DNA from 2 places in the Bradyrhizobium sp. LeoA1Lang genome. Region 2 is predicted to be linked to the other one. Evidence: predicted binding sites of a transcription regulator. Region 2 holds the regulator's gene; the other holds the start of a gene.
The links. Region 2 encodes PhoB, which activates phosphate uptake and scavenging genes when phosphate is short. Its sites were predicted from a motif close to TGTCATNNANCTGTCAT; they were not measured.
Positions count from the first base shown of each region.

Region 1: ACZYOF_RS22395 (DUF2794 domain-containing protein) is a predicted target of PhoB. The motif match lies at 2,059-2,075, and genes of this name have one in related genera.

Region 1 covers NZ_JBVAPG010000067.1:36,408-39,811, reverse strand. The annotation lists gene acnA (aconitate hydratase AcnA) at 1-716, shown strand, start outside; gene ACZYOF_RS22400 (DUF1223 domain-containing protein) at 881-1,639, shown strand; gene ACZYOF_RS22395 (DUF2794 domain-containing protein) at 2,087-2,458, shown strand; gene ACZYOF_RS22390 (GNAT family N-acetyltransferase) at 2,580-3,125, opposite strand; gene ACZYOF_RS22385 (Bax inhibitor-1/YccA family protein) at 3,333-3,404, opposite strand, start outside.
Region 2 covers NZ_JBVAPG010000011.1:2,219-5,622, reverse strand. The annotation lists gene pstB (phosphate ABC transporter ATP-binding protein PstB) at 1-634, shown strand, start outside; gene phoU (phosphate signaling complex protein PhoU) at 646-1,362, shown strand; gene phoB (phosphate regulon transcriptional regulator PhoB) at 1,481-2,188, shown strand; gene ACZYOF_RS06240 (GcrA family cell cycle regulator) at 2,309-2,824, opposite strand; gene ACZYOF_RS06235 (acetylornithine transaminase) at 3,324-3,404, shown strand, end outside.

The DNA.
Region 1 (3,404 bases), on a different contig from region 2:
TCGAGGCGCGGATCCTCGCCATGTTCGGCGACAAGATCACGACCGACCACATCTCGCCGGCCGGTTCGATCAAGCTGACTTCGCCCGCCGGTAAATTCTTGAGCGAGCATCAGGTGCGGCCCGCCGACTTCAACCAGTACGGCACGCGGCGCGGCAACCATGAGGTCATGATGCGCGGCACCTTTGCCAATATCCGCATCAAGAACTTCATGCTCAAGGGCGCCGACGGCAACATTCCGGAAGGCGGAAATACCAAGCACTGGCCCGACGGCGAGCAGATGTCGATCTACGATGCCGCGATGAAGTACCAGGCGGAAGGCGTGCCGCTCGTTGTGTTCGCCGGCGCCGAGTACGGCAACGGCTCCTCGCGCGACTGGGCTGCCAAGGGCACCCGCCTGCTCGGTGTTCGCGCAGTGATCTGCCAGAGCTTTGAGCGCATCCATCGCTCCAACCTGGTCGGCATGGGTGTGCTGCCACTCACCTTCGAGCCGGGCACGTCGTGGCAGTCGCTGGGCATCAAGGGCGACGAGAAGGTCACGATTCGTGGCTTGCAGGGCGATTTGAAGCCGCGTCAGATGCTGACGGCGGACGTCACCTCCAGCGATGGCTCGGTGCAGCATGTCCCGCTGCTTTGTCGCATCGATACGCTCGATGAGCTCGATTACTATCGCAACGGCGGCATCCTGCACTATGTGCTGCGCAAGCTCGCGGCCTAACGCGGATTTGTGATCGGTGCCTCACTGCTACGTGAATGGCTAGGAAAATGCGGGCGGCCTATGAAAAAGGCCGCTTTCGCACGTCAGGGGCATACACACTCTTCAGGGTCGTCTCTCATGCCCCGTACAAGTACGGATGGAAATCATCACGATCGGTTCTCACTATGACAGCGATGATGGCCTATAATCGTCTTTCGCTTTGGTCCGGTGCGCTCAGTGTTTGCGCCATTATCGCGATCATCCGACCTGCTCACGCCGATCCGCGTGCGGTCGTCGAGCTCTTCACCTCGCAAGGTTGTTCGTCCTGTCCGCCCGCCGACAAGATCATCGGCGAACTCGCCAAGGACCCTGATGTCATCGCGCTCAGCATGCCGATCGACTACTGGGATTATCTAGGGTGGAAGGACACGCTGGCCGATTCGCGCTTCAGTGCGCGCCAGAAAGCCTATTCGCATGTGCGCGGCGACCGCGACGTCTACACGCCGCAAGTTATCGTTAACGGCTCAGCGAAGGTGATTGGCAGCGATCGCGTCGGCATCGAGACTGCGATCAAGGATACCGCGACTGAGGGCGTGATGTCGGTGCCGGTGACGATGTCGCTGTCCGGCAAGCAGATCAATGTCTCGGTGGCTGCGAGCAACGGGCCGCGCGTCAAGCATGGCGAAGTCTGGATCTGCTCGATCTCCAAGGCGGTGCCGATCTCGATCGGGCGCGGCGAGAATCGCGGCCAAGAGATCACCTACCACAACGTGGTGCGTAATCTCCTGAAGGTCGGCGACTGGAACGGCAGCGCGGGAAGCTGGACCGTGCCGATCGAGAACATCACGCGTGAAGGTGTGGATGCCGCCGTTGTCTATGTCCAGGACGGCAATCGCGACAAGCCCGGCCCGATGCTCGGCGCGGCCATGACGCTGCTGCGGTAAGGCCTAGGATCAAACCCACCACACTTTGTCATTCCGGCGCGCGCATCGCGCGAACCCGGAATCTCGCGCATCACTTCCAGATTCCAGGTTCACGCTGGCGCGCGCCCCGGAATGACGTATCGCGAGGGAACCCCAAAAAAGAAAAGGACCAACTCTCGTTGGCCCAGTCAAAAGGGAGTTAACTCCCCTGCGAACAGGCCCGGCTCCGACGGCCCCGGGGGGCTGGGGGCTGAGGAATCCGGAACCGAAAGAACCGGGCCAACGCAGGATTTCCTTGTCGCAGGGTAGCGGGGCGGGCGATGGGCGGAAGTGGGGCAGCAATATGATTCTTTCTAACGATACTGTGACCCCTGGAAAATTTTCCCATATGTCGCGCGGCCGGCTGCGAACCCTTGCGGCGCTGGCCGGTTAGCGCAATCATGTCAGCCGGATGACAGGAGGCGCTTGATGATATTGATATCGGAGGACACCGATCCAAGCGGGCTTCGCGCGGCGGCGCGGCCCGCCGCCACCAGCCCGCTACAGAACCGCGTCACGTTCAATCGTCTCGAACTCAATCGGATCCTCAATCTCTATGGCCGCATGGTCGCCGATGGCGAGTGGCGCGATTACGCCATCGACTTCCTCAAGGAGCGCGCCGTATTCTCGGTGTTCCGCCGCTCCTCCGAAGTCCCGATCTATCGAATCGAGAAGGACCCGCGGCTCGCCCGCAAGCAGGGCATGTACAGCGTGATCTCGGCGACCGGCCTGATCCTGCGCCGCGGCCATGAGCTGGAGCGCGTGCTGCTCGTGATCGACCGCAGGCTGGCGGTCGTTTAAGGCCGGCGCGTCCGTCATTCCGGGGCGCGAAGCGAACCCGGAATCTCGTGCGGCAAATTGAGCTCTCACCAACCTCTGGATTCCGGGTTCGCGCTTACGCGCGCCCCGGAATGACGGAGAGCTAACGCCGTCCCGGATCCTCTGAGGGCACCGTGGTCGCGCCGGCGCCGAGCGCGCGCTGCATCATCACCGTGTCGAGCCAGCGGCCGAACTTCAAGCCGACGCTCGGGTGGGTTCCGATCAGCGTGAAGCCGGTCTTGAGGTGAACGCCGATCGAGCCGGCGTTGGCGGAGTCCCCGATCACCGCGATCATCTGCCGGTAGCCGCGCGCCTCGCATTCGCTGATCAGCCGCTGCAGCAGTTGCAGGCCGACGCCGCGGCGGTGGATCGAGGGATCCAGATAAATCGAATTCTCCACCGTGAAGCGATAGGCCGGACGCGGGCGGTAGGCGGCGGCATAGGCATAGCCGACCACGCGTCCGTCAAGGACGGCGATGAAATAGGGAAAGCCGCCATCTGTCAGCGCCCTGAAGCGGCGCGTCATCTCCGAAAGGTCCGGCGGGACCAGCTCGAACGTCGCGGTGCCGAAGCGCACGGCGTGCTCGTAAATCGCAGTGACGGAGGGAAGGTCGGCCTCAGTGGCGGGCCTGATCTCGGCGGCGGACATGGCGGCAAGATAGCAGCAGGTTTCCGGGGAGCAACGCTCTCGTTATCCGTCATGGCCGGGCTTGACCGGGCCATCCACGCCTTTCTCGCCCATGGTCACAAAGGACGTGGATGCCCGGGAACGAGCCCCGGCATGGCGGACTGAGCGCGCAAACGAAAAGCCCCGGCGGTGAGGCCGGGGCTTCGATCGTTGGCTATCCGGAGGCGCTTAGTCGCGCTGTCCGAGGAGCTGCAGAAGCAGCGTGAACAGGTTGATGAAGTTCAGGTAGAGCGAGAGTGC
Region 2 (3,404 bases):
CGGCAAGTCAACGCTGCTGCGGATCTTCAACCGGATGTACGACCTCTATCCCGGCCAGCGCGCCACCGGCCAACTGATGCTGGACCAGACCAACATCCTCGACCCCAAGCTCGACCTCAACCTGCTGCGGGCGCGGATCGGAATGGTGTTCCAGAAGCCGACGCCGTTCCCGATGACGATCTATGAGAATATCGCCTTCGGCATCCGCCTTTACGAGAAGATCTCGAAATCCGAAATGGACGGCCGAGTCGAGAAAGCGCTGCGCGGCGGCGCGCTGTGGAACGAGGTCAAGGACAAGCTCAATGCCTCCGGCCTGAGCCTCTCCGGCGGCCAGCAGCAGCGTCTGTGCATCGCTCGCACGGTTGCGGTGCGGCCCGAAGTGATCCTGTTCGACGAGCCCTGCTCGGCGCTCGATCCGATTTCGACCGCCAAGGTCGAGGAACTGATCCAGGAGCTGTCGGAGGACTACACGATCGCGATCGTCACGCATAACATGCAGCAGGCGGCGCGCGTCTCCGACAAGACCGCGTTCATGTATCTGGGCGAACTGATCGAGTTCGACGACACCAGCAAGATCTTCACCTCGCCGAGCGATCGTCGCACCCAGGACTACATCACCGGCCGGTTCGGTTGAGGAGGGACATCATGGCTTCTGAACATACCGCCAAGGCGTTCGACAGCGATCTTCAGGAACTGACCCGTCTGGTCGCGGAGATGGGCGGGCTGGTCGAACGGATGATCACCGAATCCGTCGATGCGCTGATCCGCCGCGACATTGCGCTCGGCAAGCGTGTCGTCGCTTCCGACATCGAGATCGACAGCCTGCAGCGCGTGATCGAAGAGCGCGCCGTGCTGACGATCGCCCGCCGCCAGCCGATGGCCGTCGACCTGCGCGAGATCGTCGGCGCGATGCGGGTGGCGACCGACCTCGAGCGGATCGGCGACCTCGCCAAGAACATGGGCAAGCGCGTCGCCGCGCTGGAGAACGACTTCCAGCCGCTGAAGCTGATCCGCGGCTTGGAGCACATGACCGACCTCGTGCTGTCGCAGGTCAAGTCCGTGCTCGACGCTTATGCCGCGCACGATCTGCCGGCCGCGATGAACGTCTGGAAGAGCGACGAGGAGGTGGACGCGATCTGCACCTCGCTGTTCCGGGAGCTCCTCACCTACATGATGGAAGATCCGCGCAACATCTCGTTCTGCATCCACCTGATGTTCTGCGCCAAGAACATCGAGCGGATCGGCGACCACGCCACCAACATCGCGGAGACGGTGTTCTACATGATCGAGGGTCAGCAGATGACCGACAAGCGGCCGAAGGGGGATATGACGACGTTCGCCACGACCGTTCCGGGCAACTAGAGCACATCCAGGAAAGTCGAAGCCGGTTTTCCGAAGAAGATCCTGCTCAAAACATCAAAGGAAGAGTGGGATGACGATTCAGGCAGAGAGTCATCCCGCTATAGGAGAAGCCAAGCCGATGAGCGCACGCATTCTGGTGGTCGAAGACGAAGAAGCGCTGACGACGCTGTTGCGCTACAATCTCGATGCAGAAGGCTATGATGTCGAAACGGTCGCCCGTGGAGATGATGCGGACACAAGGCTCAAGGAACGCATTCCCGACCTTGTCGTGCTCGACTGGATGCTGCCGGGACTCTCCGGCATCGAGCTGTGCCGCCGTCTACGGGCGCGGCCGGAGACCAAGCAGCTCCCGATCATCATGCTGACCGCGCGCGGCGAGGAAAGCGAGCGCGTGAGGGGACTGGCGACCGGCGCCGACGACTACATCGTCAAGCCGTTCTCGGTGCCTGAACTGCTGGCGCGGGTGAAGGGCCTGTTGCGTCGGGCAAGTCCGGAGCGGCTCGCCACCGTGCTCACCTATGGCGACATCGAGCTCGACCGCGAGAAGCGTCGCGTCGCGCGCTCGGGCCGTCCGATCGATCTCGGCCCGACCGAATATCGCCTGCTGGAGTTCTTCCTGGAGCATCCCGGCCGCGTGTTCAGCCGCGAGCAGTTGCTCGACAGCGTCTGGGGGCGCGACATCTATATCGACGAGCGCACCGTCGACGTCCACATCGGCCGCCTGCGCAAATTGCTCAATCCCGGCCGCGAGCAGGACCCGATCCGCACCGTCCGCGGCGCGGGCTACGCGCTGGATGATCGCTTCGCGAAGGCCGAGCAGTCGTAACTCGGCGACCTCAATCCGTAGCCCGGGTGCAGCGAAGCGTAACCCGGGGAAATTTGGACCTGCCGATACAGCATTGCCGGGTTACGCTGCGCTTCACCCGGGCTACGATCTGTCGTCGGCTTACTTGCCGTGTGACGGCTTGACCGTCGGACGGCGGCGGTCCGCTGCCGGCTGGTAGGCGACGCGGGAGTGGTGCGCGCAATAGGGCAGGCCGGGAAGCGCCTTGCCGCCGCAGAAGAAGAATTCCGGGCTCGAGGGATCGCCGACCGGCCAGTGGCAGGTGGCCTCGTTCAATTCGAGCAGCGACAGCCGCTGGCTCATCGGCACCACATTGTCGTAGGCGATAGGGTCCGCTTCCACCTCCACCTCGAAGGCGTGGGCGAGTGCGGTGTTGCCGCGGGAGACCGGCCGCGCTACGCGCATCATCGGCTGTGCGGGACGCGCCTTGCGCTGCCGCGGCGCGGCTGCAGCAGGACTCTTGGCGCGGCCCGAGAGGCCGAGCCGGTGCACCTTGCCGATCACTGCATTGCGCGTCACGTTGCCGAGTTCCGCTGCGATCTGGCTGGCCGAGAGCCCGGCTTCCCAGAGCTTCTTCAATTGCTCGACGCGTTCGTCGGACCAGGTCAATACCGTCATCGCATCTTTCCCTTCGCGTTGCGCCGGCCGATCCTGGGACAGCGCTGCGATGCCTAATCTCAAAAATCCCTGCGGGCAGAATCCCTTAAGGCTCGCCGGGCACGAAAACCGCACCCGAACGTGTACGCCGCACACAAAGGACTCTAGGGATCAAAACTGCCGCACGAGATGTCGTACCCGACAGGCCAGACGCTACAATATGGCGTGACTCTGGCGCAAGAGTCCGCGCCTATGCGTCCACATGTTCCGACATTTAGGGATTGCAATCGGGCTTTTCCACTACACTGGAAACCCGCGGATTACCCGGTACTTTGCAGCGCAGCCTGGCGGCTTCGTGGCGATTGACAGCGCCCGCCGCGCGCATAGAATGCCTTTACGTGCCGCCCTGCAAAGGCGGCACGTTTTGTTTTCGCTGGATGAGCTCCAGCCGCGTGTCTGCATCGCTGCACGCCGCCAGGGCTCATCTGAAAGGCTTGTCTAAAACCCTTCAGTGATCGCCATGACCGACAGCGCCACGTCGCATCTGCTTCCCGTTTTTGCCAGGGCCGATCTCGGCTTCGAACGCGGCGAAGGCTGTTGG